3 regions of the Pseudomonas allokribbensis genome follow, and region 1 is predicted to be linked to each of the others. Evidence: predicted binding sites of a transcription regulator. Region 1 holds the regulator's gene; each other region holds the start of a gene.
The links. Region 1 encodes FliA, which starts transcription of late flagellar genes. Its sites were predicted from a motif close to CTAAAGTTTNNNNNNNNNNNGCCGNTAA; they were not measured.
Positions count from the first base shown of each region.

Region 2: IF199_RS25730 (methyl-accepting chemotaxis protein) is a predicted target of FliA. The motif match lies at 3,493-3,520, and genes of this name have one in related genera.
Region 3: flgM (flagellar biosynthesis anti-sigma factor FlgM) is a predicted target of FliA. The motif match lies at 3,589-3,616, and genes of this name have one in related genera.

Region 1 is NZ_CP062252.1:1,771,240-1,781,449, reverse strand. It holds gene IF199_RS08170 (protein-glutamate methylesterase/protein-glutamine glutaminase) at 1-508, opposite strand, end outside; gene IF199_RS08165 (chemotaxis protein CheA) at 558-2,828, opposite strand; gene IF199_RS08160 (protein phosphatase CheZ) at 2,868-3,656, opposite strand; gene IF199_RS08155 (chemotaxis response regulator CheY) at 3,674-4,045, opposite strand; gene fliA (RNA polymerase sigma factor FliA) at 4,213-4,953, opposite strand; gene fleN (flagellar synthesis regulator FleN) at 4,950-5,780, opposite strand; gene flhF (flagellar biosynthesis GTPase FlhF) at 5,894-7,234, opposite strand; gene flhA (flagellar biosynthesis protein FlhA) at 7,246-9,375, opposite strand; gene IF199_RS08130 (DUF6124 family protein) at 9,904-10,210, shown strand, end outside.
Region 2 is NZ_CP062252.1:5,602,988-5,613,197, reverse strand. It holds gene pgeF (peptidoglycan editing factor PgeF) at 1-21, shown strand, start outside; gene clpB (ATP-dependent chaperone ClpB) at 153-2,717, shown strand; tRNA gene IF199_RS25750 (tRNA-Asn) at 3,016-3,091, shown strand; tRNA gene IF199_RS25745 (tRNA-Pro) at 3,101-3,177, shown strand; tRNA gene IF199_RS25740 (tRNA-Lys) at 3,183-3,258, shown strand; tRNA gene IF199_RS25735 (tRNA-Pro) at 3,356-3,432, shown strand; gene IF199_RS25730 (methyl-accepting chemotaxis protein) at 3,592-5,217, shown strand; gene IF199_RS25725 (HvfA family oxazolone/thioamide-modified RiPP metallophore) at 5,292-5,699, opposite strand; gene IF199_RS25720 (NAD(P)/FAD-dependent oxidoreductase) at 5,913-7,211, opposite strand; gene IF199_RS25715 (DUF3094 domain-containing protein) at 7,275-7,448, opposite strand; gene IF199_RS25710 (DUF1780 domain-containing protein) at 7,593-8,219, opposite strand; gene IF199_RS25705 (energy-coupling factor ABC transporter permease) at 8,353-9,042, shown strand; gene IF199_RS25700 (hypothetical protein) at 9,108-9,323, shown strand; gene yacG (DNA gyrase inhibitor YacG) at 9,332-9,532, opposite strand; gene coaE (dephospho-CoA kinase) at 9,529-10,152, opposite strand; gene IF199_RS25685 (prepilin peptidase) at 10,149-10,210, opposite strand, start outside.
Region 3 is NZ_CP062252.1:4,934,660-4,944,869, reverse strand. It holds gene IF199_RS22585 (glutamine synthetase family protein) at 1-354, shown strand, start outside; gene IF199_RS22580 (MFS transporter) at 423-1,793, shown strand; gene IF199_RS22575 (flagellar brake protein) at 1,869-2,615, opposite strand; gene IF199_RS22570 (flagella synthesis protein FlgN) at 2,711-3,178, opposite strand; gene flgM (flagellar biosynthesis anti-sigma factor FlgM) at 3,227-3,553, opposite strand; gene flgA (flagellar basal body P-ring formation chaperone FlgA) at 3,748-4,509, opposite strand; gene IF199_RS22555 (chemotaxis protein CheV) at 4,592-5,524, shown strand; gene cheR (protein-glutamate O-methyltransferase CheR) at 5,572-6,399, shown strand; gene flgB (flagellar basal body rod protein FlgB) at 6,641-7,048, shown strand; gene flgC (flagellar basal body rod protein FlgC) at 7,052-7,495, shown strand; gene flgD (flagellar hook assembly protein FlgD) at 7,511-8,236, shown strand; gene flgE (flagellar hook protein FlgE) at 8,267-9,604, shown strand; gene IF199_RS22525 (efflux RND transporter periplasmic adaptor subunit) at 9,795-10,210, shown strand, end outside.

The DNA of each region.
Region 1 (10,210 bases):
GTGCCGGACGAGCCGGAGCACTGTGGCTGCCAAAGCTCGACGGCGCCGCTGCCGGAGTCGGCGCAGGCGCAGCGGCAGGCGCCGGCGCACTGTAGGCACTGAAACGACGGTTACTGCGCGAGATGCTGTGCACCTTCTCGCACAGCAGTTGCTTGACCTTCTCCGGATTGCGGGAGATGTCTTCAAAATTCTTCGGCAGGAAATCCACCGCGCCGGCATCCAGCGCATCCAGGGTTACCCGGGCGCCTTCATGGGTCAGCGAGGAGAACATCAACACCGGGGTCGGGCAGCGCTGCATGATGTGCCGCACGGCCGTGATGCCATCCATCATCGGCATCTCGTAGTCCATGGTGATCACGTCCGGCTTGAGGGCCAGGGCCTGATCGATCGCCTCTTTACCGTTGGTTGCCGTACCGACAACCTGGATGCTCGGATCCGCTGAAAGAATTTCCGAGACGCGGCGGCGGAAAAAACCCGAATCGTCCACCACCAGGACTTTGACTGCCATAAACACTCCATTAGGTGCAGCGGGACGTTGTCGCCCCGCTGCCCCGGATTCAAATACGCCGTGCGGCGTAACGCTTGAGCATGCTTGGAACATCGAGAATCAGCGCAATGCGGCCGTCACCGGTAATGGTGGCGCCGGACATGCCCGGGGTTCCCTGCAGCATTTTGCCCAATGGCTTGATGACTACTTCTTCCTGGCCGACCAGTTGATCGACGACGAAGCCGATCCGCTGAGTGCCCACCGAAAGGATCACCACATGGCCTTCACGCTGCTCTTCGTGAGCCGCGGAGCTGACCAGCCAGCGCTTGAGGTAGAACAATGGCAGCGCCTTGTCCCGCACGATCACCACTTCCTGGCCGTCCACCACGTTGGTGGTCGACAGGTCGAGGTGGAAGATTTCGTTGACGTTCACCAGCGGGAACGCGAACGCCTGGTTGCCGAGCATCACCATCAGGGTCGGCATGATCGCGAGCGTCAGCGGCACCTTGATGACGATTTTCGAGCCGGCGCCCTTGGTCGAGTAGATGTTGATCGAACCGTTGAGCTGGGAAATCTTGGTCTTCACCACGTCCATGCCGACACCACGGCCGGACACGTCGGAGATCTCGGTCTTGGTCGAGAAACCCGGGGCGAAAATCAGGTTGTAGCACTCGGTGTCGCTCAGGCGATCGGCGGCATCCTTGTCCATCACACCGCGTTTCACGGCGATGGCGCGCAGGACGTTCGGGTCCATGCCTTTGCCGTCGTCAGAGATCGACAGCAGGATATGGTCGCCTTCCTGCTCGGCCGCCAGGATCACCTTGCCGCCACGGGCCTTGCCCGAGGCTTCGCGCTCTTCCGGCGACTCGATGCCGTGGTCGACCGCGTTGCGCACCAAGTGGACCAGCGGGTCGGCCAGTGCCTCGACGAGGTTCTTGTCGAGGTCGGTCTCTTCGCCCACCAGTTCCAGGTTGATCTCTTTCTTGAGCTGACGCGCCAGATCGCGAACCAGACGCGGGAAGCGGCCGAAGACTTTCTTGATCGGCTGCATCCGGGTCTTCATTACCGCAGTCTGCAAGTCGGCGGTAACCACGTCGAGGTTCGACACGGCCTTCTGCATCGATTCGTCGCCGCTGTTCAGGCCCAGGCGCACCAGACGGTTACGCACCAGTACCAGCTCGCCGACCATGTTCATGATTTCGTCGAGACGTGCGGTGTCCACACGAACGGTGGTTTCGGCTTCGCTCGCCGGTTTTTCCGGTGGCGGAGTCGCCGGCGCACGGGCCGGAGCCGGTGCAGCAGCGGCGGCTGGCTTGGCCGGTTCGGCTTTAGGCTCAGGCGCTTTTGCAGCAGGTTTTGCCGCAGCGGCCGGGGCCTTGGCGGCAGGCGCTGCAACAGCAGAAGCATTGCCGGCCGTCACGACGGCACCGGTGGCGACGTCAGTGAACTTGCCTTTGCCATGCAGATCGTCGAGCAGCGATTCGAACTCGTGATCGCTGATCAGATCGCTACCGGCCGCAGCCGCTGCCGGAGCAGCCGATGCAGGCACCGACGCAATCGCCGATTCCAGCGCATCGACGGCAAAGTTGCCCTTGCCGTGCAACTGATCGAGCAAGGCTTCGAATTCGTCGTCGGTGATGTCCGAGCTGTCGCCCACCGCCGGAGCAGAAGGTGCAGCGGCTGTCGGTGCCACGGCGTCGGCCGCGAACTGGCCCTTGCCGTGCAACTGGTCGAGCAGCGACTCGAATTCGGCGTCGGTGATTTCATCGCTGGCCGCTTCATCGGAAGCAGGCGCAGCGGCAGCCGCCGGGGCTTCGGCTTCGGCCTTGACGGCGTTCAGCGAGTCCAGCAACTGTTCAAATTCGTTATCGGTGATATCGCCCGAATCGCCTTCGACGACCAGTTCTTCGATCATCTCGGCAACAGGCGAAGCCGGGGCTTCATCCGCCGATTGCGGTTCAGCCAGACGCGCCAGGGCGGCCAGCAGTTCCGGGGTTGCGGCAGTAATCGGGCTGCGATCGCGGACTTCGCTGAACATGCTGTTCACCGCGTCCAGCGCTTCGAGCACCACGTCCATCAGTTCTGCATCTACGCGACGTTCACCCTTGCGCAGGATGTCGAACACGTTTTCGGCGATGTGACAGCACTCCACCAGCTCATTGAGCTGAAGGAAGCCGGCGCCCCCTTTTACAGTGTGGAAACCGCGAAAAATTGCGTTGAGCAGATCTGCGTCATCCGGACGGCTTTCCAGCTCGACCAGTTGTTCGGACAGTTGCTCAAGAATCTCGCCGGCCTCAACCAGGAAATCCTGAAGGATCTCTTCATCGGCGCCGAAGCTCATTAATGGGGTGCTCCTACAGGTCTAAAAACCCAAAAAAACTCAAAATCCAAGGCTGGATAGCAAATCGTCCACATCGTCCTGACCGGACACAACGTCTTCTCGTTTATCGGCATGAATCTGCGGACCTTCACCCTGCGAGAGATGTTTTTGTGGATCTTTTTCAGCGAGCATTGCCGCACGGTCATGTTCGATGCCCGCAAAGCGGTCCACCTGACTGGCCATGAGCACGAGTTTGAGCAGATTGCTTTCGACTTCGGTGACCAACTGGGTCACGCGCTTGATCACCTGACCTGTGAGGTCCTGGTAATCCTGGGCCAGCAGAATGTCGTTGAGGTTGCTCGACACCGCGCGGTTGTCCGCGCTGCTGCGTGCCAGAAAACCGTCGACCCGACGCGCCAGCTCGCGGAACTCTTCAGCCCCGACTTCACGGCGCATGAAACGTCCCCAGTCGGCACTCAATGCCTGGGCTTCGTCAGCCAGGCCATTGACCACCGGCGTGGCGCTTTCCACCAGGTCCATGGTGCGGTTGGCTGCCGCTTCGGTCAGCTTGACCACATAGCCCAGACGCTCGGTCGCATCAGTGATCTGCGACACTTCCTCGGCCTGCGGCATATGCGGGTCGATCTGGAAGTTGACGATTGCACTGTGCAGTTCGCGCGTGAGCTTGCCCACTTCCTGGTACAGGCCACGGTCACGGGTCTGATTGAGCTCATGGATCAGTTGCACAGCGTCGCCGAACCTGCCTTTTTCAAGGCTTTCGACCAGTTCGACCGCGTGTTTTTTCAGAGTCGACTCGAAGTCGCCCTGTGAAGATTCGTTATGCTCCATAGCTCCCCCGCGCGTCATCAGCCGATGCGTTCGAAAATCTTCTCGATTTTTTCTTTCAGCGCCTGAGCCGTGAAAGGTTTGACCACGTAGCCGTTAACGCCGGCCTGGGCCGCTTCGATGATCTGCTCGCGCTTGGCTTCAGCAGTCACCATCAGCACTGGCAGGTGCTTGAGTTTTTCATCGGCGCGCACGTGACGCAGCAGGTCGATACCGGTCATGCCAGGCATGTTCCAGTCGGTCACCAGAAAGTCGATGCTGCCGCTGTTGAGCACCGGAATGGCAGTGGTGCCATCGTCGGCTTCAACGGTGTTGGTGAACCCAAGGTCACGCAACAGGTTCTTGATGATCCGCCGCATCGTTGAGAAGTCATCAACGATGAGGATTTTCATGTCTTTGTTCAATTCGACCTCCAAGCAGTCTTAAACGCGCCCAGCACCTGGACGCGCCATTTCAATCAATCCGGCAAAGCACTCGATGACTGTCTGGAGCACAACAGAGCAAGACCGGTGCCGTTCACCACCGCACCAGCCTCGTTCGCAGCGTCCCCACACTGCCTTCAGCGCGCTCGCCACTCCCCCAAACGCCCCCGCAAGCGGGCCGCGCACTGGCTGTGTAACTGGCTGACCCGCGATTCACTGACGCCAAGGACTTCACCGATTTCCTTGAGGTTCAGCTCTTCGTCGTAGTACAGCGCCAACACCAGTCGCTCACGCTCCGGCAAATTGGCAATCGCGTCCGCCAACGCAGCCTGGAAGCGCTCATCTTCCAGATCGCGCGACGGCTCAAGATGAGCACTTGCGCCATCCTCGTGCAGCCCTTCGTGTTCGCCGTCCTGCAACAGGTCGTCGAAACTGAACAGTCGGCTGCCCAGGGTGTCGTTCAAAATCCCGTAGTAATCGTCGAGACTCAATTGGAGTTCGGCCGCAACCTCGTGATCTTTAGCGTCACGGCCGGTTTTAGCTTCAATCGAGCGAATCGCGTCGCTGACCATACGGGTGTTGCGGTGAACCGAGCGCGGTGCCCAGTCCCCCTTGCGTACTTCATCGAGCATGGCGCCGCGGATCCGGATGCCCGCGTACGTTTCGAAACTGGCGCCTTTGCTGGCGTCGTATTTGGTCGAGACTTCGAGCAGGCCGATCATTCCGGCCTGGATCAGGTCTTCGACCTGCACACTGGCCGGCAATCGCGCCAGCAAGTGGTAAGCAATGCGTTTGACCAGTGGCGCGTAACGCTCGATCAGCTCGTACTGCGCGTCACGTGCCGACTTCTTGTAGAAATTCATACCGCTGGCGGTCATAGCACAGGTCCTGCCGTTTGCTGCACGAGGCGCTCGACGAAAAATTCGAGGTGGCCGCGCGGATTGGCGGGCAGCGGCCAGGTGTCGACCTTTTGCGCGATCGCCTTGAACGCCAGTGCGCACTTGGAACGCGGGAAGGCTTCATAGACCGCACGCTGCTTCTGCACCGCCTTGCGCACGCTTTCGTCGTAAGGCACCGCACCGACGTATTGTAGGGCGACGTCGAGGAAGCGATCCGTGACCTTGGTCAACTTGGCGAACAGATTGCGACCTTCCTGCGGGCTCTGGGCCATGTTGGCCAGGACGCGGAAGCGGTTCATGCCGTAATCGCGGTTCAGCAGTTTGATCAGGGCGTAGGCGTCGGTGATCGAGGTCGGCTCGTCGCAGACCACCAGCAACACTTCTTGCGCTGCGCGAACGAAACTGACTACCGAGTCACCAATACCCGCAGCGGTGTCGATCACCAGTACGTCGAGATTGTCGCCGATGTCGCTGAACGCCTGAATCAGACCGGCATGCTGGGCCGGGCTCAGGTGAACCATGCTCTGGGTGCCGGAAGCGGCCGGCACGATGCGAATCCCGCCGGGGCCTTGCAACAGCACGTCGCGCAGCTCGCAGCGGCCCTCGATCACATCGGCCAGGGTACGTTTGGGCGTGAGGCCCAGCAGAACGTCGACGTTCGCCAGACCCAGGTCGGCGTCCAGCAGCATGACCCGACGGCCAAGCTCTGCCAGCGCCAGGGACAAGTTCACTGACACGTTAGTCTTGCCGACGCCACCTTTGCCGCCGGTCACCGCGATCACCTGTACGGGATGCATGCTGCCCATGTTATTTCTTTACCTTGTCTTGCATAGACGGAGGCCACATTACTGGCTGCGCGTTCACAACCGGAACAATGCATGGCAGACCATCGATGTAGGTACAAAAACTGTTCATTACCTCAGCCAACCTGCTTGGTGGGACTGTGGTAGATATCAGCGAACATGTCAGCCATGGCTTCTTCGCTGGGTTCTTCCTGCATTTGCACACTGACGGCGCGGCTGACCAATTGATGACGGCGCGGCAGATGCAGATCATCCGGAATCCGTGGGCCGTCGGTCAGGTAGGCGACCGGCAGTTCATGACTGATCGCCAGGCTCAGCACTTCGCCAAGGCTGGCCGTCTCATCCAGTTTAGTCAGGATGCACCCGGCGAGCCCGCAACGCTTGTAACTGTGATAAGCGGCGGTTAGAACCTGTTTCTGGCTGGTGGTTGCCAGTACCAGATAATTTTTCGACCGAATGCCACGACCGGCCAGGCTTTCCAGCTGCATGCGCAGTGCCGGATCGCTGGCCTGCAGGCCGGCGGTATCGATCAGCACCACGCGTTTGCGCAGCAGTGGATCCAGCGCCTGCACCAGGGACTGGCCCGGGTCGACGTGGGTCACCGACACATTGAGGATCCGGCCCAGGGTTTTCAACTGTTCCTGAGCACCGATGCGGAAGCTGTCCATGCTCACCAGCGCAATGTTCTGCGCGCCGTACTTGAGCACGTAACGGGCGGCCAGTTTGGCCAGGGTGGTGGTCTTGCCCATGCCGGCAGGACCGACCATGGCAATGATCCCGCCCTCTTCCAGCGGCTCGACTTCCGGCGTGGCGATCATCCGCGCCAGGTGCGCCAGCAACATGCGCCAGGCCTGACGAGGTTCTTCGATATCGCTGGTCAGCGCCAGCAGGTCGCGGGACAACGGGCCGGACAAGCCGATGCGTTGCAGACGACGATAAAGGTTCGCCTGAGCCGGACGGCTGCCTTGCAGCTGATTCCAGGCCAGAGTGCCGAGTTGCACTTCCATCAGCTCGCGCAGGCTGTTGAGTTCGAAACGCATCGAATCCAGCGCACGCGGATCAACGCCAGCGGCAGCCGGTGCAGGCGCAGGTGCCGGACGCGCCGGAGCAGCGTAAGTCGGTTCTGTCAGAGGCTCGGCAGCCGTCAGCGGCAGGCCGGCGGTCAATGGCAGACCGGAGAACAACTGGCGATTGGTGTTGCCGTCGGCTTCACCACGCATGCTCAGTTCGGCCTGGGCGGTGACGATGCGCGACTGGGTCTTGCGCAGCTCGTCTTCGAGTTCCATGTTCGGAACCCGCGGCGCCAGCGCCGACAGTTTGTAATCCAGCGCCGCCGTCAGCTCGACGCCGCCGGCAATGCGGCGGTTGCCAATGATGGCGGCATCAGCGCCCAGCTCATCACGAACCAGCTTCATGGCCTGACGCATATCGGCGGCGAAAAAACGCTTAACTTGCATAAACCACTACCTCAGCCGTTGGGCCCTACTGTCGCAACGATGGTCACTTGCTTGTTGTCCGGAATTTCCTGGTAGGCCAGCACATGCAGTCCAGGGACTGCCAGGCGGCCAAAGCGCGAGAGCATCGCGCGAACCGGGCCTGCTACCAACAGGATCACCGGCTGACCTTGCATTTCCTGACGCTGCGCCGCTTCGATGAGCGAACGCTGCAGCTTCTCGGCCATGCTTGGCTCCAGCAGAACGCCCTCTTCCGAGCCTTGTCCTGCCTTCTGCAGACTATTGAGCAATATTTGTTCCAACCTTGGCTCCAGCGTGATAACTGGCAGCTCCGACTCAGTCCCTACAATGCTTTGGACGATGGCGCGAGAAACGCCGACCCGCACAGCGGCCACCAAAGCGGCGGTATCTTGACTCTTGGCGGCATTGTTGGCGATGGCTTCGGCAATGCTGCGGATGTCGCGCACCGGCACGTGTTCGGCCAGCAGTGCTTGCAGCACCTTGAGCAGTTGCGACAGCGACACCACACCCGGCACCAGCTCTTCCGCCAGTTTTGGCGAGCTCTTGGCCAGCAATTGCATGAGTTGCTGCACTTCTTCGTGGCCGATCAGCTCACTGGAGTGCTTGTACAGAATCTGGTTCAAGTGCGTGGCGACCACGGTACTGGCGTCCACCACGGTGTAACCGAGCGATTGTGCCTGAGCACGCTGGCTGACTTCGATCCACACCGCCTCCAGGCCGAAAGCCGGATCTTTGGCGGTAATACCATTGAGCGTGCCGTAGACCTGCCCCGGGTTGATCGCCAGTTCGCGATCCGGGTAGATCTCGGCTTCGGCCAGGATCACGCCCATCAGGGTCAGGCGATAGGCACTCGGCGCCAGGTCGAGGTTGTCGCGGATGTGCACGGTCGGCATCAGGAAGCCCAGATCCTGCGAGAGCTTCTTGCGCACGCCCTTGATCCGCGCCAGCAATTGCCCGCCCTGGTTGCGGTCCACCAGCGGAATCAGGCGATAACCGACTTCCAGGCCGATCATGTCGATTGGCGTCACGTCGTCCCAGCCCAGCTCCTTGGTTTCCATGGCGCGGGCCGGCGAAGGCAGCAGCTCCTGCTGACGCTGAACCTCTTGCAGCGCCTGCACCTTGGCGACGTTCTGCTTTTTCCAGAACAGGTACGCGCCACCAGCCGCCAGGGCCGCCATGCTCAGGAAGGAGAAGTGCGGCATGCCCGGCACCAGGCCCATGACCGCCATCAGACCGGCCGCCACCGCCAGCGCTTTCGGCGAGGCGAACATCTGGCGATTGATCTGCTTGCCCATGTCTTCCGAACCGGAAGCACGGGTCACCATGATTGCTGCCGCTGTAGATAACAACAGTGATGGCAATTGCGCCACTAAACCGTCACCGATGGTCAGCAGGGCGTAAACCTTGCCGGCGTCGGCGAAGGTCATGTTGTGCTGGAAGATACCGACGGCCATGCCGCCGATCAGGTTGATGAACAGAATCAGCAGGCCGGCGATGGCGTCACCACGGACGAACTTGCTGGCACCGTCCATAGAACCGTAGAACTCAGCCTCTTGGGCGACTTCGGAACGGCGGGCCTTGGCCTGGTTCTGGTCGATCAGACCGGCGTTGAGGTCGGCGTCGATTGCCATTTGTTTGCCGGGCATCGCGTCGAGGGTGAAACGCGCGCTCACCTCGGAAATCCGCCCGGCACCCTTGGTGACCACGACGAAGTTGATGATCATCAAAATCGCGAAGACCACGATACCGACCACGTAGTTACCGCCGATCACCACCTCACCGAAGGCCTGGATCACCTTACCGGCAGCGGCGTGGCCGTCCTGACCGTGGAGCATCACCACTCGCGTCGACGCCACGTTCAACGCCAGTCGCAACAGCGTCGCCACCAGCAGGATCGTCGGGAACACCGCAAAATCCAGCGGCCGCAACGCGTACACGCAGACCAGCAGCACGACGATCGACAGGGCAATGTTGAAGGTGAAGAACACGTCGAGCAGGAACGGCGGCACCGGCAACATCATCATCGCCAGCATGACCAGCAGCAACAGCGGCACACCCAGATTGCCCCGACTGAGATCGGCAATGTTCGAGCGAGCACTGTTGATTAACTGAGAGCGATCCACCGGTTTTCCCCGTTCCTTTAAAGCAAACTTTTGACGCCCAGAGCGGGCGCACGGCGGCTACTGCAAGAAGCCTTCCAACTTTTGCCGATGATTGAAACAGAGGGGTTTGAGCGTGGTTTTTCTGCTGGGCGGGATGGTGCCTTCGCAAGAAGTCAGCAAAAAGTGCCTTTTAAACTCTGGTGTTTAAAAGACACCTTCAGACACGCCTTACAGGCTACGAATCCTTGCGCCGTTGCCTACAGCTACGCCAGAATCCGCCGGCTTGTGCGCTTTGAGGTCGGGTTCTATTGTGGGTCGGTCGCTGACGAATCAGCGATCGGGTTTAGCGACTCGCTCAGATTAAAGGTGCACCAGCGTTCCAGGCTTCGTTGCGGATCTGTTTGTCTGCAATTTCGTTATGGTGGCTGTATGCGGGAGACCCTCGTGGTCTACCCGGGTGCCTTTGACCGGTTCGCTAACCCGCGTACAGCCGCCACCCTTCCTGTTTAGCGACTGGATTTGGCGGCTCCACCACAAAGGAGCTTCACCATGATCAAACCAACACCCAATCCACCCGAAACCGACCCCGCCTCGCCCTACGAATCCCTCGACTCCAGAAAGCTTCACGAAGCCGCCGACCGCGCCCTCGATCACTATCTCTGCCCGCCCGGCTCCACGCCACCACCGCGCAAAACCCGCCGAATGTTTGCCGTTACCGCGGACTTCAAAAACGAAGAGCTGCTGGTCGAGCTCTGCGAAACCCTCGCTTCCGCCAGAACCATCGCCAATGACTTCGCCCACCTCATGCCCGCCGCGCAGCGCAGGACGCTGACGGGCATCGGGCAACTGATCATGC
Region 2 (10,210 bases), 2.7 Mb from region 1:
CTAGTCTGGCTCACCCGCTAAGCTTGTCTGACCTGTATCAACTCCCTGACGCTTGAATCTTCCAGAATCGACCGCATCTATAGCGGTATCTGGCAGGTTTCTTTATTCAGGATGGTTTTTTAGGTCCGGCCTGCTCAAAAGGAAGGTGACCCATGCGTATAGACCGTTTAACCAGCAAATTACAGTTGGCGTTGTCCGATGCCCAATCCCTGGCTGTCGGCCACGATCATCCGGCCATCGAGCCGGCGCATTTGATGCAAGCCATGCTTGAACAGCAGGGTGGTTCGATCAAACCCCTGTTGATGCAGGTGGGCTTCGACGTCAACAGCCTGCGCAAAGAGCTGACCAAAGAGCTCGATCAATTACCGAAAATCCAGAACCCGACCGGCGATGTGAACATGTCGCAGGATCTGGCGCGTCTGCTCAACCAGGCCGACCGTCTGGCCCAGCAGAAGGGCGACCAGTTCATTTCCAGCGAGCTGGTGCTGCTCGCCGCGATGGACGAGAACAGCAAGCTCGGCAAGTTGCTGCTCGGCCAGGGCGTGAGCAAAAAGGCGCTGGAAAACGCAATCAACAACCTGCGCGGTGGTGAAGCGGTCAATGACGCCAACCACGAAGAATCGCGTCAGGCACTGGATAAGTACACCGTCGACCTGACCAAGCGCGCCGAAGACGGCAAGCTCGATCCGGTGATCGGCCGTGACGACGAAATCCGTCGCACCATTCAGGTTCTGCAACGCCGCACCAAGAACAACCCGGTGCTGATCGGTGAGCCGGGCGTGGGTAAAACCGCGATTGCCGAAGGTCTGGCCCTGCGCATCATCAACGGCGAAGTGCCGGATGGCCTCAAGGGCAAGCGTCTGCTGTCTCTCGATATGGGTGCGCTGATTGCTGGTGCCAAGTATCGCGGTGAGTTTGAAGAGCGCCTGAAATCCCTGCTCAACGAGCTGTCGAAGCAGGAAGGGCAAATCATTCTGTTTATCGACGAACTGCACACCATGGTCGGTGCCGGTAAAGGCGAAGGCTCGATGGACGCCGGCAACATGCTCAAACCGGCTTTGGCCCGTGGCGAGCTGCACTGCGTCGGCGCGACCACGCTCAACGAGTACCGCCAATATATAGAGAAGGACGCGGCTCTCGAACGGCGCTTCCAGAAAGTGCTGGTGGACGAGCCGAGTGAAGAAGACACCATCGCGATCCTGCGTGGCCTCAAGGAGCGTTACGAGGTCCACCACAAGGTCGCGATCACCGACGGTGCGATCATCGCCGCGGCCAAGCTCAGCCATCGTTACATCACTGACCGGCAGTTGCCGGACAAGGCGATCGACCTGATCGACGAAGCGGCCAGCCGCATCCGTATGGAGATCGACTCCAAGCCGGAAGTGCTGGATCGTCTGGAGCGTCGCCTGATTCAACTGAAAGTCGAATCCCAGGCACTGAAGAAAGAAAGCGACGAGGCAGCGATGAAGCGCCTGGAAAAACTCCAGGAAGAAATCGTCCGCCACGAGCGTGAGTATTCGGATCTGGAAGAAATCTGGAACTCGGAAAAAGCCGAGGTGCAGGGTTCTGCGCAGATTCAGCAGAAGATCGAACAGTCCCGTCAGGAGCTGGAAGCCGCGCGCCGCAAAGGCGACCTGAACCGCATGGCCGAGTTGCAGTACGGGGTGATCCCGGATCTGGAGCGCAGCCTGCAAATGGTCGACCAGCACGGCAAGAGCGAGAACCAGTTGTTGCGCAGCAAGGTGACTGAAGAGGAAATCGCCGAAGTCGTCTCGAAGTGGACCGGTATCCCCGTGTCGAAAATGCTCGAAGGCGAGCGCGACAAGCTGATGAAGATGGAAAGCCTGTTGCACCAGCGTGTGATCGGCCAGGACGAAGCCGTGGTCGCAGTGGCCAATGCGGTGCGGCGCTCCCGTGCCGGGTTGTCCGACCCGAATCGTCCGAGCGGCTCGTTCATGTTCCTCGGCCCGACCGGTGTCGGTAAAACCGAGCTGTGCAAGGCGCTGGCCGAATTCCTCTTTGATACTGAAGAGGCGATGGTGCGGATCGACATGTCCGAGTTCATGGAGAAACATTCCGTGGCGCGGCTGATCGGTGCGCCACCAGGCTACGTGGGTTATGAAGAGGGCGGTTACCTGACCGAAGCGGTACGGCGCAAGCCTTACTCGGTGATCCTGCTGGACGAAGTCGAGAAGGCGCACCCGGACGTGTTCAACATCCTGCTGCAAGTGCTGGAGGATGGTCGTCTGACCGACAGCCACGGCCGTACGGTGGATTTCCGCAATACCGTGATTGTCATGACCTCCAACCTCGGTTCGATGCAGATCCAGGAACTGGTCGGTGACCGTGAGGCGCAACGTGCAGCGGTGATGGATGCGATTTCCACCCACTTCCGTCCGGAGTTCATCAACCGGGTCGACGAAGTGGTGATCTTCGAGCCATTGGCGCGGGATCAGATCGCGGGCATTACCGAGATCCAGCTGGGTCGTCTGCGCAGTCGTCTGGCCGAGCGCGAGCTGAAGCTGGAACTGAGCCCGGAGGCGATGGACAAGCTGATTGCCGTCGGCTACGACCCGGTCTATGGCGCACGGCCGCTGAAACGGGCGATCCAGCGCTGGATCGAGAACCCGCTGGCGCAGTTGATCCTGTCGGGACGCTTCCTGCCGGGCGAGACCGCGACCGGTGTCGTGGAGAACGACGAGATCACGTTCAACTGACACCTGAAGGTGGTGAAGTAAGGAAGGCCTCGCACTGCGAGGCCTTTTTTTTCGTTAGGCTGTTGAACTCAAAGGAAAAGGCTTGTAAAGTGCGCCCCGCAGTCAGTCACCAACACGGTTTCAGCTCACTGGGCAGAAATCTGAAATAAGTTGCAAATCATTAACTTGAAAGCAATTTAGGGGGTTGACAGAGGTGTTCTAGGTTGTAGAATAGCGCGCCTCAGACACACGAACGCAGCGATGCGAAAACGATGTCGAGAAGCTGCAAGTTTCACCGTAGTAAATTGAAATATGTAGTTCCGTGATAGCTCAGTCGGTAGAGCAAATGACTGTTAATCATTGGGTCCCAGGTTCGAGTCCTGGTCACGGAGCCAATTTCAAGCCGGGGTATAGCGCAGTCCGGTAGCGCGCCTGCTTTGGGAGCAGGATGTCAGGAGTTCGAATCCCCTTACCCCGACCATTTTTGGGTCGTTAGCTCAGTTGGTAGAGCAGTTGGCTTTTAACCAATTGGTCGTAGGTTCGAATCCCACACGACCCACCATTTTTGAAACCAGTTAACGCTGGGATCGAATCTTAAGATCAGAGGCCAAAAGCGCTGATCGAAGAAGGCGATCTTTGAAAGGTCGCCTTTTTTTTACCGGGGTATAGCGCAGTCCGGTAGCGCGCCTGCTTTGGGAGCAGGATGTCAGGAGTTCGAATCCCCTTACCCCGACCATATTAAAAATCCTCGTATCGAAAGATACGGGGATTTTTTTTGCCCTCCAGACATGTTTCATTCAAGTCATCGTACAACTTGCCGATAGCCCGCTAACGAAAAGGGGCTGCCGTCGATCGCCCCTTGAATCCGGCCAATACAAGAAAAAGGGCGTTCGTCATGTTGCTTCGTCAGTTGAATATTGCTCCCCGTGCCGCCCTGGGCTTTGCCCTGATCGCTGTGCTGGTGGCGTTGCTCGGCGTGTTTGCCCTGGGGCAGATGTCGAGCATCCGCGAGAGCGAGGTCGCCGTGGAGAATCAGTGGCTGCCGAGCATTCGTGGCGGTGACGAGATCCGCGAGATCATGCTGCGCATCCGCACCATCTCCCTGCGCATGGCGCTGGATCAGGACCCGAACAACGTCGCCACCTACCGCAGCCAGATGGACACCCGCGACAAGGAGCTGAGCGAGAAAATCGCCGCGTACGACCGACTGGTCACCACCCCGGAAGGGCAGCAGTTGTACGATCAGTTCAAGAAAACTTTCGCGGCCTACCGTGCCGGCATCGCTCAATCGTTCGCACTGGCCGAGCAAGGCAAGCGTGACGAGCTGACCAAGCTGCTATTGGTCGACATGAAAACCGTGGTCGATGGCTCCGGCAAACAACTCAATGACCTGGCGGATCTGTTCGCCAAACAGGTCGCCGCCGAAAGCCGCAACTCCGCCGCGCACTACGAAACCTCACGCACCATCGTCAGCCTGTTCATCGCGCTGGCAGCATTGGCGACCGTGGCCCTGGCGATGCTGCTGACGCGCAGCATCGTTCGCCCCCTGAGCGCCGCTGTGGATGCTGCGGAAAACGTCGCAAGAGGCGATCTGACGCGTCCGATCGAGACCGATGGCAATGATGAGGTCAGCCGTTTGCTCAAGGCGCTGGCGACCATGCAACAAAACCTGCGTGAAACCCTGCAAGGCATCAACGGTTCAGCCACGCAACTGGCGACCGCCGCCGACGAGCTCAACGCCGTCACGCTCGACAGCACCCAAGGCCTGCAACAACAGAACAACGAAATCGAACAGGCCGCCACCGCCGTCAATGAGATGACCACCGCGGTCGAAGAGGTCGCACGCAATGCAGTGTCGACCTCCGACGCGACACGCCAGTCCAGCGAATCGGCGCATCTGGGGCAAGAGCGGGTCAGTGAAACCGCCAGCGCGATCAATGCGCTGGCCAGTGAGGTGCAACACACCGGCGAGTTGGTGCAATCACTGGCCAATCAATCTCAAGACATCGGCAAGGTGCTGGACGTGATCCGGGCGATCGCCGAGCAGACCAACCTGCTGGCGCTCAACGCCGCCATCGAAGCGGCGCGGGCCGGGGAGAGCGGACGCGGGTTCGCGGTGGTTGCTGACGAGGTCCGCGCGCTGGCCTATCGCACGCAGCAATCGACTCAGGAAATCGAGCAGATGGTGCAAGGCATGCGCAACGGTTCATGCCTGGCGCTGGAGTCGATGCAGGCCAGTGCCTCGCGTGCGTCCACCACGCTGGTGCTGGCCGAGCGGGCCGGTGAGGCGCTGCAAACCATCACCGCGTCGGTGCATGAGATCCACGAACGCAACCTGGTGATCGCCAGCGCCGCCGAAGAGCAGGCGCAAGTGGCACGGGAAGTGGATCGCAACCTGGTGAACATCCGTGACTTGTCGGTGCGTTCGGCGGCCGGCGCCGATCAAACCAGCGCTTCCAGTCATGAGCTATCGAAACTGGCCAATGCATTGCAGGGTATGGTGCGGCGCTTCCAGCTGTAATCCCGGCAGACGTAAAAAAGCCGCGCTCCTCGTGAGAGAAAGCGCGGCTTTGTTTTGTCGGGACAGAATGAAAATCAGGCACCGTCCTGGTCTTTCAGGTGTTCGAACAGGCCTTTCGGCATTTTCTTGCCGTTGGCTTCGAAGTTGGCTTTGACGTTGTTGTAAGCCTCTTGCTCGTCGATGAAGCCGTCATGGTTGGTGTCGATCTTGTCGAAGTCGGACTTCGGCGCAACCTTCAGGAACTCGGCGCGCGAGACTTTGCCGTCGCCATCGGTGTCGGTCTTGGCCATCGACGCGTCGCCGCATTTGCCTTCACCGCATTTGCCTTCCGGGGTTTTCACCGAGGTTTCAGCCGAGGCAACCATGTAGCCCTGGGCCAGCGGTTGTGCGGCGAACACCGAGCCGGACAGCATCAGGCCGCCAGCCAGTACGGCACCGACCAGGCCAAGGGAGGTTTTGCCAATTTTCGAAGTGCGGGTCATTTCATTCTCCTTCGGTTGCACTGCGCAACCACACGTTAAGGGCGATCAGCCGGAGCAGGTGTGCTCGGGTGTGGCCATTAAGCGGTGGCGGTGTATCGCGTCTGTGTCGAGGAGCGGGGGCGTTTGTAAGCGAAGGTGAGGAAAGCGCGGGCAGATACAGTAAAAGACAAAACCCTGTGGGAGCGAGCAGGCCCGCCCCCACAGCGTTTTACATCAGTGCAGCTTCAGACGTGGCTCGGTGCCGCGTCCGATCTTGCTGCCCAGCATCAGCATCGCCGTGCGGAACGGGCCGTACAGCGCCATCTGGTGCATGCGGTACAGCGACACGTAAAACATCCGCGCCAGCCAGCCTTCGAGCATCACGCTGCCGGTCAGGTTGCCCATCAAGTTACCCACAGCCGAAAAACGCGACAGCGAAATCAGCGAGCCGTAGTCGGTGTACTTGTACTCCGGCAGGGTCTTGCCTTCGATCCGCAGTTTCAGCGACTTGGCCAGCAACGACGCCTGTTGGTGCGCAGCCTGGGCCCGTGGCGGAACGTTGCGATCCGAGCCCGGTTGCGGGCAGGCGGCGCAGTCACCGAAGGCGAAAATGTTTTCGTCGCGGGTGGTCTGCAAGGTCGGCAGCACTTGCAGCTGGTTGATGCGGTTGGTTTCCAGGCCATCGATGTCCTTAAGGAAACCCGGCGCGCGGATCCCGGCAGCCCAGACTTTCAGGCTGGCCTTGATCTCGTTGCCATCGGCGGTGATCAGGCTGTCGGCGGTGACCTGGCTGACCGACGCGTTGGTCATCACATTGACCCCGAGTTTTTCCAGGGTCTTGTGCACCGGCCCGCTGATACGCTCCGGCAGGGCTGGCAGCACCCGTGGCCCGGCTTCGATCAGGGTGATGTGCATGTTTTCCGGTTTGATCCGGTCCAGACCGTAGGCCGCCAGCTCATGAGCGGCGTTGTGCAGCTCGGCCGCCAGTTCGACGCCCGTGGCGCCGGCGCCGACGATGGCCACGCTGATCTGCTGGACCACATCGGTTTGCCCGGCGTGAGCACGCAGATAGTGATTGAGCAATTGCTGGTGGAAACGCTCGGCCTGTTTGCGGGTGTCGAGGAACAGGCAGTGCTGCGCTGCGCCCTGGGTACCGAAATCGTTGGTGGTGCTGCCGACCGAGATCACCAGCGAGTCATAAGGCACTTCCCGCGCCGGAACCAGTTCCACGCCGTTTTCGTCGTAGGTGGCGGCGAGCTGAATCTTCTTCTGCTCACGATCGAGCCCGCTCATGCGCCCCAGCTGGAACTCGAAGTGGTTCCATTTGGCCTGGGCGACATAGTTGAGTTCGTCTTCGGAGGAGTTCAGCGATCCGGCGGCCACTTCGTGCAACAGCGGTTTCCAGATGTGCGTGAGGTTCGCGTCGACCAGCATGATGCTGGCAGTGCCGCGTTTACCCAGAGTCTTACCCAGACGGGTAGCCAACTCCAGACCGCCGGCGCCGCCGCCGACAATGACAATACGATGGGACATGGGAATAGCTCGCAAGGTTTTTAAAGGAAATCGGTGCGGTTACCCGAGCGAGCGCGATGCAGCTCATAGCGTCAGGTAACTGATAAATCGGCTCAACAGGCCCAGACCAATGGTCACTGCCAGCACCACCACCAGGAGCATCCACGGCCGGAATGGCCGGCGCTCGACACGGTGTTGGGACAACTGCAGGTACTCTTCGACATGCTTCTGGTCATCGGGGTTCAGGCGGCTGGTCATATGAGGCCTCGTCAGGGATAGACGTTGCTGAATGCGCAGACGTTACAGCGGTTTGCCTGCGAGCGTTGAACGGCGCATGTCATCCGGGCGAATGATTGCGCTTTTGTAACATCCGGCCAGTGTTTGCGCCATCCTGCTTAGGGATTACAGGCTGATCCCGACATCGAACACGATGCTGCGACCCAGGTTGCTGCGCAGGAAATCCGGTGCATCGGGGTGGGCGAACAAGACGCGGGCGAACGTCGGTCCGACCAGTGACAGCGAGCGCCAGCCCTGTCGCAAATATTCGGTGGGCGGAGGAAAGTGGCTGTTGAGGTCGAGCACTTCGCGCTTGAGGCTGGCGAAGGCGATGATGTCCAGTTCGCCCAGGTCCATGCCGCGTTCCTTGTAGTTGTGCGCTTTCTTGCGCAAGGTCGGCGCCAGCCTGAGCAGAAACTCGTTGGCCGGAATCCGCCGTGGCTTGGCCTCGCGGCGCACCAGTTGGCTCAGGGAAAATGCACTGCGTCGACGTTGCAGCTCATCGCGCCATTCATCGTTGAGGCGGCGGCCTTCGTCGAGGACGAAAAACACCTCGAAGTTGGCATCGCGAAACAACACGTCCGGTGGCTCGCCGGCCGGGGCGAATTCGTCGGCGCGATACGGAATATTCAGGCCTTGCAGCAGGCGCTGGCAGACCCAACGCTCACGCTCCCATTTGCGGGCATTGGACAGGAACGCGTTGGCTTGCTCGGCCGCGATGGTCAGCAGGCGTAAATAATCTGAGTCATCCATAGGCCCAAGCTTAGCGTTCAATTGCGACAAGCAGAAAGCTTTGCATCGGCAGTTTCACCAAGGTGGCGGTGTAAACTTCGACACAGGAGCGCCAATCAAAGGAGTCTGCGGTGCGAATGAAGGTGATGGGATCATGATCGGTGCAGAACTGCTGTCATCGACAAGTCTGACCCTCGGCTGGCTGATTTACCTGCCGGTGCTGCTCTGGGCGATTTGCCGCGCGCCGTGGGTCGAGTTGTTCAGCGACAGCCGTCGTCAGCACTTGCTGTTCGGCACCGTGTTCGCGCTGTTTCTGTTGTGGATGGTGCGCAGGGATTTCGACACGGGTGTGTCGTATCACTTCATTGGCATGACCGCCGTGACGTTGCTGCTCGACTGGCCGTTGGCGATTGTGGGCGGGCTGGTGGCGCAGATCGGGCTGGTCCTGCTGGGACGCCAGGATCTGGCGGCGGTCGGAGTCAACGGCGCGTTGCTGATCCTGCTGCCGGTGCTGATCACCGAGGGCGTGGCGATCCTGGTCGAGCGGGCGCAACCGCGTAATCCGTTTGTGTATATCTTTTGCTCTGGCTTCTTCGCGGCGGCCTTGTCGGCGCTGTCATGCCTGGTGCTGAGCCTGACCTTGCTCTGGTACGACGGCCTCTTCGCCATGCCCGAATGGCTGGAAGATTTCATCGGTTACCTGTGGCTGCTGATTTTTCCGGAAGCGTTCATCAACGGCATGGTGATCAGTGCGCTGGTGGTGTTCTGCCCGGAATGGCTGGAGACCTTCAACCGCACCCGCTACCTTTCGGCGCCCTGGAAGGACGACGATCCCAAGTCTTGATCCACATCAAATCCACCCCGTGCGCGGCATTTCATGCTCGGCCAAATCCCTTCAGGAGCAGCGGCATGAGTGTTTACGAGTGGGCGAGGCAGGAAACCCGGCAAAGTCTGGAGATGGCGCAGGAGGTAGGCTTCGATCCTGGATTGAGTCTGCGCGCCTTGCTCAGTGCCGTGGTGCAGCAGAGCAAGGCGGTGCGCAACGCCGAAGACCTGGCCGACGAGTTGCGCTTTCTGGCAGAAAACCTCGACGACAATCAGGACTACGGCTTCATGCGGCCCTGATCAGAGGATCAGTGGCGCTGGTCGAAGTCGCCGGAAAACAGTTCGTCCTCGGCATCCGGGGCGACCGGGATCTTGTGTTCTTCCGACGCCCAGGCGCCGAGGTCGATCAGTTTGCAGCGGTCCGAGCAGAACGGCCGGAATTTGTTCTCGGGGGTGAATTCCACCGGGGCGCCGCAGGTCGGGCATTCAACGGTCGGGATCGGGCTCATGACTGGCCTCCAGATAAAGTCAGGTAAAAGTGATGCAGGCGCTCGACCTCGCCGTGCAGCCAGGCGAGGTCGCGGTCGTTGACCACCACATCGTCGGCGCGGCTGACGCGGTCTTCGCGGCTGGATTGAGCCTTGAGGATCGCCTGGACCTGCTGTTCGCTGGTCTGGTCACGCTGCAAGGTGCGTTCGATCTGCAGTTGCTGCGGAGCATCGATCACCAGGATCCGCTGGGTCATCGCGTACTGTCCGGACTCGATCAACAGCGGCGAAACCAGAATCGCGTAAGGCGATTTTGCCAGCGCCAGGTGATGGGCGATTTCCTCGGCGATCAGCGGATGCAACAGCGCTTCGAGCCAGCGGCGTTGCTCCGGTACTTCGAAGATCAGCTTGCGCAACGCTGCGCGATCCAGCGTGCCATCGGCCTGCAGGACATCCGGACCGAAGTGCTCGGCGATTTTTGCCAGCGCCGGGCGCCCCGGCTCAACCACCCAGCGTGCCGCATGATCGGCGTCCACCACATGGATGCCGAGGTCGATGAAGTGCTGGGCGGCTGCGCTTTTGCCGCTGCCGATGCCGCCGGTCAGGCCGAGAATCCAGGGTTTTTCCACAGGGGTATTCATTTCAAACCGACAAACTGCCAATAGAAGTCGGTTATTTGACCACCCCAGAGCAAGGCAA
Region 3 (10,210 bases), 3.2 Mb from region 1:
CTGCGTATTCCGGCCAGTTCGCCGGTCGCCCGTCGGGTCGAGAACCGTTTGCCGGGCGCCGATGCCAATCCTTACCTGGCGATTGCCGCGAGTCTGGCGGCCGGTCTGCACGGTATCGAACATGAGCTGGAGCCGAGCGCGCCGATCCAGGGTGAATTCGAAGTGCCGGACAATCTTTCGCTGCCGTGCACGATGCACGCTGCACTTGAGCGTCTGAAACGCAGCCAGTTGGCCAAGGAACTGTTCGGCAAGGAGTTCATCGAAGGCTACATCGCTTCGAAAACCATGGAGTTGACCAGTTTCTTTGATGAAATCACTCCCTGGGAACGGCGTGTTCTAGCTGCCCAGGCCTGACGAACTGTCGCCATCGGGCTATCGTTTGATAGCCCGATACTCACCGCAAGGAGCCGCTCGGAACGCCGATGCGCCAAATCTGGAAATCCTTTCGAGCGCTGTATTTCGCCTCGCTGATGATGTTGATCGGCTCGGGCCTTCTTTCTACTTATCTGGCTTTGCGTCTGGCGGCCGACCATGTCGACGGACTGTGGGTCGGTGCGTTGATGGCGGCCAACTATTTCGGTCTGGTGCTGGGCGGCAAGATCGGTCACCGATTGATTGCCCGGGTCGGGCATATCCGCGCTTACTCGGCGTGTGCCGGGATCGTCGGCGCGGCGGTGCTCGGTCATGGTCTGGTGGACTGGTTGCCGGCCTGGCTGGTGCTGCGGACCATCGTCGGCCTCGGCATGATGTGCCAGTACATGGTGATCGAGAGCTGGCTGAACGAACAGGCTGACGCCAACCAGCGCGGCGTGGTGTTCAGCGGCTACATGATCGCCTCGTACCTGGGGCTGGTACTCGGTCAGCTGATTCTGGTCATGCACCCGGGGCTGGGCCTGGAACTGCTGATGCTGGTCGCCTTGTGTTTTGCTCTGTGTCTGGTGCCGGTGGCACTGACCCGACGGATTCACCCGGCGCCGTTGCATCCGGCACCGATGGAGCCTCGCTTCTTTATCAAGCGCGTACCGCAGTCGTTGAGTACGGTACTCGGTGCCGGTCTGATCATCGGTTCGTTCTACGGTCTGGCGCCGCTCTATGCCTCGCAGCAGGGGTTGTCCACCGAACAGGTCGGTCTGTTCATGGGTACCTGCATTTTTGCTGGGCTGCTGGTGCAGTGGCCACTGGGCTGGTTGTCCGACCGCTATGACCGGGCCTTGCTGATCCGTTGCTTTGCCGGGTTTCTGGCCGTAGCCGCGTTGCCGCTGGCGATCCTGCCGCAGGTGCCACTGGAGGTCTTGTTCGGTGTCGGTTTCCTGTGCTCTCTGGTGCAATTCTGCCTGTACCCGCTGGCCGTGGCGTTCTCCAACGACCATGTCGAAGGGGATCGGCGGGTCTCGCTGACGGCGATGCTATTGGTGACCTACGGGGTCGGCGCCAGCATCGGGCCGTTGTTGGCCGGTGTGTTGATGAAAATGTTCGGTAGCCAGAGCCTGTATGCGTTCTTCAGCTTCTTTGCGCTGGTGCTGGTGTGGCGCATCCGGCCGAAAGCCGTGACCAATCTGCACCAGGTCGACGACGCACCGCTGCATCACGTGGCGATGCCGGACAGCATGTCCAGTTCGCCGCTGGTGGCCGCGCTCGATCCGCGGGTCGATGAGCAAGTGGTGCAGGAGCAGATGCAGAATAACGTCGCGCCTGAACCGGCACCTGAGTCCGCACCTGAATCTGAGTCACCTGTGGAGCCTGAGGCCGGCAACGACAATCCTGCGCCGGACATCAGCGGCGCCAGGCCTTGATTCTGAAAAAACACCAGGTATAAAAAAACGGGCAGTCACCGCAAGGGACTGCCCGTTTTTCATGGTGCGTACGAATCAGAGATCGTCTTTGTCGAAACGCCGTGCTTCACGTTGCAGCTGATAGACGAAACGCTCGACGTTACGCGCCGCCGGGCCGCTGATGTTGTGAAAACGCAGGCCGGCGAAGGTGATGTTGAGTTTTTCTTCGAAGTGCAGGTAGCGCAGCTCGACCGATGTTGGCTGATTGCCGAACAGCGGCGGGGCGATCAGGCGATCGTAGACCTGGCCCAGTTGCAGGCGGTCGGTGATATCACCTTCAAAACGCAGCTTGCAGCCGGTGGCGGAAATATCCAGCAACTTGCCACCGATCGGCGACTTGAGCTTTTCGCCACCCAGTTCGACGCTGACCAGATCGGTCAGCTTCAGTGCCGCGCGAAAGGCGTTGCGGCGCTGGTGATAGACCACTTCGGTGGGCATCTCGCCAATGTAAAAGCGGTCACCGTCGGATTCCTTGATATCCAGCGTGCCGTTGCATTCCCAGGCAATGCGTACGCCTTCATGGAAACCTTCGACCTTGAACGGCTCGCCCGCCAGCAGGAAGCGTTCGCCATCGCGCGGGATCATTTCATCCAGGGCAATCGTGGCGGTATCCCGGTCAACCTTGATCAGGTAGCTCTGGAAGCGCTGGCTGCGTTCGTGAAAGGTGATGATCAGCGGATCGTGGCTCTCTTGCAGCTGGCGCAGGTTGCTGGAGATTTCCAGAGGCGTGGTGAGCACCTTTGGTGGCTGCGGAGAATCATCCGCGCTGAGGACGTTGGACACGTTAAATCAATCTCCAGACAAAATTTGACTACGGCTGGCCAGTATTTTGCCAGCATGTTTCGCGCGTTGATAGGGCGCAAGCATAGAAGAACGCATCACGCCTGACTGAGCGCGCGGGGTTTCTGCAGTTTGGAGAAGGTGCCACTGGCGTCATAGAGCGCAGGTGGCTCGCCGCCGGTGAGGATTTTCAGCTGATTGGCCGTGGCGGCCTGCTGAATCACGATCGACTGGCCATTTTTGGCATTGGTCGCCTGGCACTGGGCGATCAGGTCGGTCAGAACGTCGCTCTGGGTCAGCAACTGCTCGCCGATGCTCGACTGGCTGGCCAGTTGTTCCAAGCCTTGACGGTCGAGCGACAGATTGAGGCTGGCGAGGATTTCGCTGCGTTTGCGGCCATGCTGCTCAAGCAGAATGATCAATGCCTGTTTGCGCGCCAGAATTTCTTCCAGCAGCGGCATGTCGCGACCGTGCAAGGCGAGGGACTCGGATTGCAGTAACTCCAGCAATTGTTGAGCTGGAGCAAAGTCGTCGGTGATCAGTTGCAATAAAGTAGTGTCGTGCATGGCTGGCCTTGGGTTTTAAGCGTCCAAAAGCCTGGCGCTGACCGAGGCCTAGCGCTGGGCTTCGAAGTTGAGCAGTTTGCTGGCTACACGGTTGCTGTCGACTTTATAGCTGCCATCGGCAATCGCTGCTTTCAACTCGGCCACGCGGGCTTTGTCGACGGCAGGCTGATCGCGCAGCTTGTCAGTGACCTTCTGCAACTGTTGAGCCTCATTGCTGAGGTGTACCGATTCCCCGCTTTTTGCGGTACTGGCCTGTTCGGCCGGGGTATTCAGCGTCGCGGAAGTACCGGTTTCGGCGGTTTCCTTAGGCGTGCTGGTACGTGTACTGCCCGTAAGTGACGAGGAGCTGTTCAAACGGCTGAAATCGATGACCATGTTAAAAACCTCTGGGAATTTGGACGCTTGCCATGTTCTCGGCCATCCCCTGGAAAACTTTAGGCTCTTTTACCAATGAGCCTGCATGCGCCGCACAGATCCTGCTGCGGCACAGTTTAGGGAACAGCTCAGGTTGGCGCCAGTTTTCTGCGCGATCCCTCACGAGGCTTTCCTGTCATTGCTCCAATCGTTGTTCACATTGCCACTTCCACCTGGCCCGGCGCCATGACCTGCGCCTTGATGACCCGTTGGGAATTGAGGTTTTTCACTCGAATCTGTTCTTTCAGGCCACCGTTGGACAGGGCCTCGCCCGGCATGCGCACGGAGAGCGTGCCGCTGCGGGCGGTAATCACCACTTGATCGCCTTTGCGAACGACTTCCGCCTGTTCCAGATGCACCAGGGTAATCACTTGGTCGGCGACCGTTGGTCGGGTTAATTTTTGCCCGATCGCCTCATCCACCGACGTCAGGAAGCCCTGGTTGATCAGGCTCACATCATGCTCGCGCAGGGTCACGTCCTGGGGCTCGATGATCCCGGCGCGCTTGAGCGGGCGAGTGGTGGTCACGACCGGGCGAAACAGGCGGACTTGAGCGGGTACGAACACGGTCCAGGGGGAGGCGCCTTCGCAGCGAACCTTGACGGTTACGCGCCCCAAAGGACGTGCCGGGCTCTCCAGCGACGCTGTCAATTCCTTGTCGCACATAGGCATGTGCATGCGCGGATCGAGCTGCTTGACCTCGATTTCATAACGCCCTTCCGTTTGACTGGTAGCCAGATAGTCTTCTACGGTGAATTCAAGAAAGCCCTGAGTGACGCCGATAAGCATGTCAGGCAAGGTAACCGCATCAGCAATGGCAGGGCTGCCCGCGAAAAACAGGCAAGCGGCAGACACCGCGCAAAGTCCTCTGCGAAGGGGGGATGTCAGGCGTCGGAAAAATGTCGTTTGAATGTTCATAAGAGTTAAAAAGCAAGCGCCGTGCCGTTTAGCAATGAATGTGCGTCGCAACAACACTTGGCGTTGGTGTAGGAGTCTGGGCATGGCTGGTGTAATGGATTCGGTGAACCAGCGCACGCAACTGGTGGGGCAGAATCGCCTGGAGCTGTTGTTGTTCCGTCTCGACGGCCAGCAACTCTACGGGATCAACGTGTTCAAGGTTCGGGAAGTGCTGCAGTGCCCGCAACTGACGCTGATGCCCAAGTCCAGTCCTGTCGTGTGCGGGGTGGCGAATATCCGGGGGGCGACCATTCCGATCCTTGATCTGGCAATGGCAACCGGCTCCGGGGCGTTGAAAGACAAGAACAGTCCGTTCGTGATCATCACGGAATACAACACCAAGACCCAGGGTTTCCTGGTGCGCTCGGTGGAACGTATCGTCAACATGAACTGGGAAGAGATCCATCCGCCACCCAAGGGGACCGGTCGTGATCATTACCTGACCGCTGTGACTCGGGTGGACAATCAGTTAGTCGAAATCATCGACGTCGAGAAGGTGCTGGCGGAAGTCGCACCGACACCGGAAGCGATTTCGGTCGGCGTGGTGGATGTCGAGACCCAGAGCAAGGCGCTGTCTCTGCGGGTGCTGACGGTCGATGACTCGTCGGTGGCGCGCAAGCAGGTGACGCGTTGCCTGCAGACGGTAGGCGTTGAAGTGGTGGCGCTGAACGACGGCAAGCAGGCGCTGGATTACCTGCGCAAGCTGGTCGATGAGGGCAAGAAGCCGGAAGAAGAGTTCCTGATGATGATCTCCGACATCGAAATGCCGGAGATGGACGGGTACACCCTGACGGCCGAAATCCGCAGCGACCCTCGCATGCAAAAGCTTCATATCATCCTGCATACTTCGTTGTCGGGTGTGTTCAACCAGGCGATGGTCAAGAAGGTCGGTGCCGATGACTTCCTGGCCAAATTCCGTCCTGATGACCTGGCATCCCGGGTAGTCGACCGGATCAAAGCAGCAGATATCAGCTAGGGACTTTTCGTCCCTGGCGATCAACACGATTTAAGAGGCGGCATCATTTGTCTACGGGTAATTTGGATTTCGAACAGTTCCGGGTCTTCCTGGAAAAAGCCTGTGGCATTTTGCTCGGTGAAAACAAGCAGTACCTGGTCTCGAGCCGTCTCAACAAACTGATGGAGCAGCAAGGCATCAAGTCCCTGGGTGAGCTGGTACAGCGCATCCAGACCCAGCCGCGCAGCGGTTTGCGCGAGCAGGTGGTCGATGCCATGACGACCAACGAAACCCTGTGGTTTCGCGACACCTATCCGTTTGAAGTCTTGAAGAACAAGGTGCTGCCCGAAGCGATCAAGGCTGCTCCCAACCAGCGTCTGCGGATCTGGTCGGCGGCGTGCTCGTCGGGTCAGGAACCCTATTCGCTGTCGATGTCGATCGACGAGTTCGAACGGACCAACATCGGCCAGTTGAAAATGGGCGTACAGATCGTTGCCACGGATCTGTCCGGCAGCATGCTGACCAACTGCAAGACCGGCGAGTACGACAGCCTGGCGATCGGTCGCGGCTTGTCCGCCGATCGTCTGCAGCGCTACTTCGACCCGAAAGGGCCGGGGCGCTGGGTGATCAAGGCGCCGATCAAGAACCGGGTGGAGTTCCGCTCGTTCAACTTGCTCGACAGCTACGCAAGCCTTGGCAAGTTCGACATCGTGTTCTGCCGCAACGTGCTGATCTACTTCTCCGCCGAGGTGAAGAAAGACATCCTGTTGCGTATCCACAGCACGCTGAAGCCGGGCGGTTATCTGTTCCTCGGCGCTTCCGAAGCGCTGAACGGTTTGCCGGACCATTACCAGATGGTCCAGTGCAGCCCGGGGATCATTTACCAGGCGAAGTGATTGGCACCGGCAACACAAAAAACGGGAGTCCTCAGGGGCTCCCGTTTTTTTATGCCTGACCGTTTTTGCAGTGACGGCAAGCGGCAGAAAAGCGGCATCCGGCGGAAACCCGTTGCCGCTTTTCTGGCATTGCCGCATTGCCGATCACCTGCAAAGCCCCGGAATCCGGGGCTTTTTAAAACTGGCACGACGCTTGCTATAACCCAGTTACGAAAAACCCGGTCACCTGAAGGTTCCCGACATGAGCATCAGCTTCGATAAAGCGCTCGGAATTCACGAAAAAGCCCTGGGCTTCCGCGCCCAGCGTGCCGAAGTCCTGGCCAACAACATCGCCAACGCCGACACCCCGAACTACAAGGCTCGGGATCTGGAGTTCTCCAAAGTGCTCGAAGCACAGAGCCAGAAGAACGCCAACGGCACTATCGCCCTGAACATGACCAACAGCCGTCACATCGAAGCTGAAGGTCTGGGCAATGGCGACGAGTCGCTGATGTATCGCACGCCGATGCAGCCGTCGATCGACCAGAACACCGTTGATGCCCAACTGGAACAGTCGAACTACGCGGAAAACGCCGTCGGCTTCCAGGCCAGCTTCACGCTGCTCAACAGCAAATTCAAAGGGCTGGTGTCAGCCCTGCGCGGAGAGTAATCCATGTCCCTGTCCAGCGTTTTCAACATTGCCGGCAGCGGCATGAGCGCACAGACCACGCGTTTGAACACCGTGGCTTCGAACATCGCCAACGCCGAAACCGTCTCGTCGAGCATCGACCAGACCTATCGCGCCCGTCACCCGGTGTTCGCCACCATGTTCCAGGGCGGCCAGAGCGGCGGCAGCAACTCGCTGTTCCAGAACCAGGACGCGGCCGGCCAGGGCGTGCAGGTCATGGGCGTGGTCGAAGACCAGAGCAACCTCGAAGCGCGCTACGAGCCGAACCATCCGGCCGCCGACGCCAAGGGCTACGTCTACTACCCGAACGTCAACGTGGTGGAAGAAATGGCTGACATGATTTCCGCGAGCCGTTCGTTCCAGACCAACGCCGAAATGATGAACACGGCCAAAACCATGATGCAGAAGGTGCTGACCCTCGGTCAGTAATAAGGGGCGACTGCCATGAGTGTTTCCGATACCACCAGCAGCCTGAGCATGAAGGACATCCTGGCGAACTCGTCGAAAAAGACCAGTTCGACAACCGATGGCATTGCTTCGGCCACTAACAGTTCCACCGGCGGCCAGGCCCTGGGCAAGGACGCGTTCCTGCAATTGCTGGTAACCCAGCTGAAAAACCAGAACCCGCTCGACCCGCAGGACAACAGCGCATTCGTTGCCCAGTTGGCGCAGTTCAGCAGCCTCGAGGGTATTACTACCCTCAACAGCACCGTGAGTTCGCTGGCCGGCAATTACAACTCGTCGCAAGCCCTGCAGGCTTCTTCGCTGGTCGGTCGCAACGTGATCGTGCAGACCAACTCGGTCCAGCTCGACGATCCGAGCAAAGGCATGACCGGTTCGGTCACCGTTCCGTCGTCGATTGCCGGCGGCACCGTCAGCATCACCGACAGCAGCGGCACGATTGTTCGTACCCTCGATCTGGGCAGTCGCGCCGCAGGCGCCGCGAGCTTCACCTGGGACGGCAAGGACAAGGACGGCAACCTGGTCAAGACCGGTACCTATACCGTCAAGGCCAACGCATCGATCAACGGCACCGCGACCGATATGGCGACCTACCTGCCGGCCACCGTCACCAGCGTGACGATCAGCCAGACCGGCGGCGAGCTGATGCTCAACCTGTCCGGCAAGGGCACCGTTGCCCTGTCCAAAGTACAAACCATTGGTATATAGAGCCGACTAACCGGCACAAAGGAGTGGAATATGTCTTTCAATATCGGCCTTAGCGGTCTCTATGCAGCCAACAAGCAACTGGACGTGACCGGCAACAACATCGCCAACGTCGCGACCGCCGGTTTCAAATCGTCCCGCGCAGAATTCGAAGACGTCTACTCGGCGACTCGCCTGGGTAGCGGCAGCAAGGTCATCGGCAACGGCGTGCGCCTGGCCAACGTTTCCCAGCAGTTCACCCAGGGTGACATCAACAACACCGGTAACGTGCTGGACATGGGCATCAACGGCTCCGGTTTCTTCACCATGAGCAACAACGGCTCGATTTCCTATACCCGTGCCGGTACGTTCAAGGTCGACGACAAGGGTTTCATCACCAACACCGACTACACCTCGCGCCTGCAAGGTTATGGTGTGGATGCCAACGGCAAGGTCATCAACGGCGTACTGACCGACCTGAAGATCGACACCTCGAACCTGGCGCCGAAGTCCTCCTCGCTGGTGACCTCGACCATCAACCTGAACTCGACCGCCCCGGTGATCGACGACACAGTGCCGGCCGGCAAATTCGACCCGACCAACCTGGCGACCTACACCAAGTCGTTCAGCACCCCGATCTATGACAGCCAGGGCAACATGCACCCGATGGATCAGTACGTGGTGAAAACCGGTGCCAACACCTGGAAGGTCTACACCCTGGTCGACGGTCGCAACCCGGATGCTACCGGCAGTGATCCGAAAACCACCCCGCCGGTGGCTTCAACCATGACCTTTGACTCGGCTGGCAAGCTGACTCAGGTCAGCACGCCAAGCACCTTGCCGCCTCCGGCACCGAACCCGATCATCAGCAGTGACCTGAAGATCAGCGGTTGGGTACCAGGCAATGTCGTCAACGGTACCTTCAAGCCTAACGGTGCAGCAGCAAACCCGGCCGGCATCACCATTTCGATGGCCAGTACCACTCAGTACAACGCCGACACCGCGCGCTCGATCCCGACTCAGGACGGTTATGCCACTGGCCAGATCACTAACCTGACCATCGACGGCACCGGTACCCTGTTCGCAAACTTCAGCAACAACCAGAACAAGGCCATCGGCCAGGTTGCGCTGGCCAGCTTCACCAACGAACAAGGCTTGCAAGCGATCGGTGGTACCAGCTGGAAGGAAACCTTCGCGTCGGGGATTCCGGGTTATGACGCTCCGGAAACCGGCACCCTGGGCTCCATCCAGTCCAACTCGCTGGAAGAGTCCAACGTTAACCTGACCAACGAGCTGGTAGACCTGATCAAGGGCCAGAGCAACTATCAGGCGAACGCCAAGACCATCTCCACCCAGAGCACCATCATGCAGACCATCATTCAGATGACCTGATATCGATGCTTTGTAAAAAGCTGTAACGGAAAGCCCCTCTTTGAGGGGCTTTCTTGTTTAATGCGCGCGCCGGGGCCACTCGTCCGCGGCATTCGCATTTGCGCGCGTGTATTCACACGCCTGCTCACGCTATACCCGGGCGCCAATGAGCGGTTCGCCCAACCACTGACAGGGATGTAACGACTACTTCATGGTTTTTTTCTCTCGCTCCCGAATCGTGTTCGGGACGCTGCCCGTTGTTGCCTTGTTGGTCTGGTTTGTATGGGGCCAAGGCTGGGGCACCCCTCCAAAGAAATTCCTGACAGCGACCGTCACCGTTGAAGATCTTGAAGAGACCGTATTGGCCAGTGGTACGGTCAAGCCCTTTCAGCAAGTCAGCGTCGGCGCGCAGGTCAATGGGCAACTCCAGAGTCTGAAAGCCGGGTTGGGTGATACGGTTCGCCAGGGTCAGCTGTTGGCTGAAATCGACCCGTTGCTGCCACAGAATGAATTGCTCAAATCCCGGGCTGCGTTGCTCAGTGTCCGCGCGCAATACAAAGCCCGGCAGGCGATGATCCGCCAGTACGAACTTGATTTTCGTCGCAAGCAAAGCCTGGTTGCCAGTGA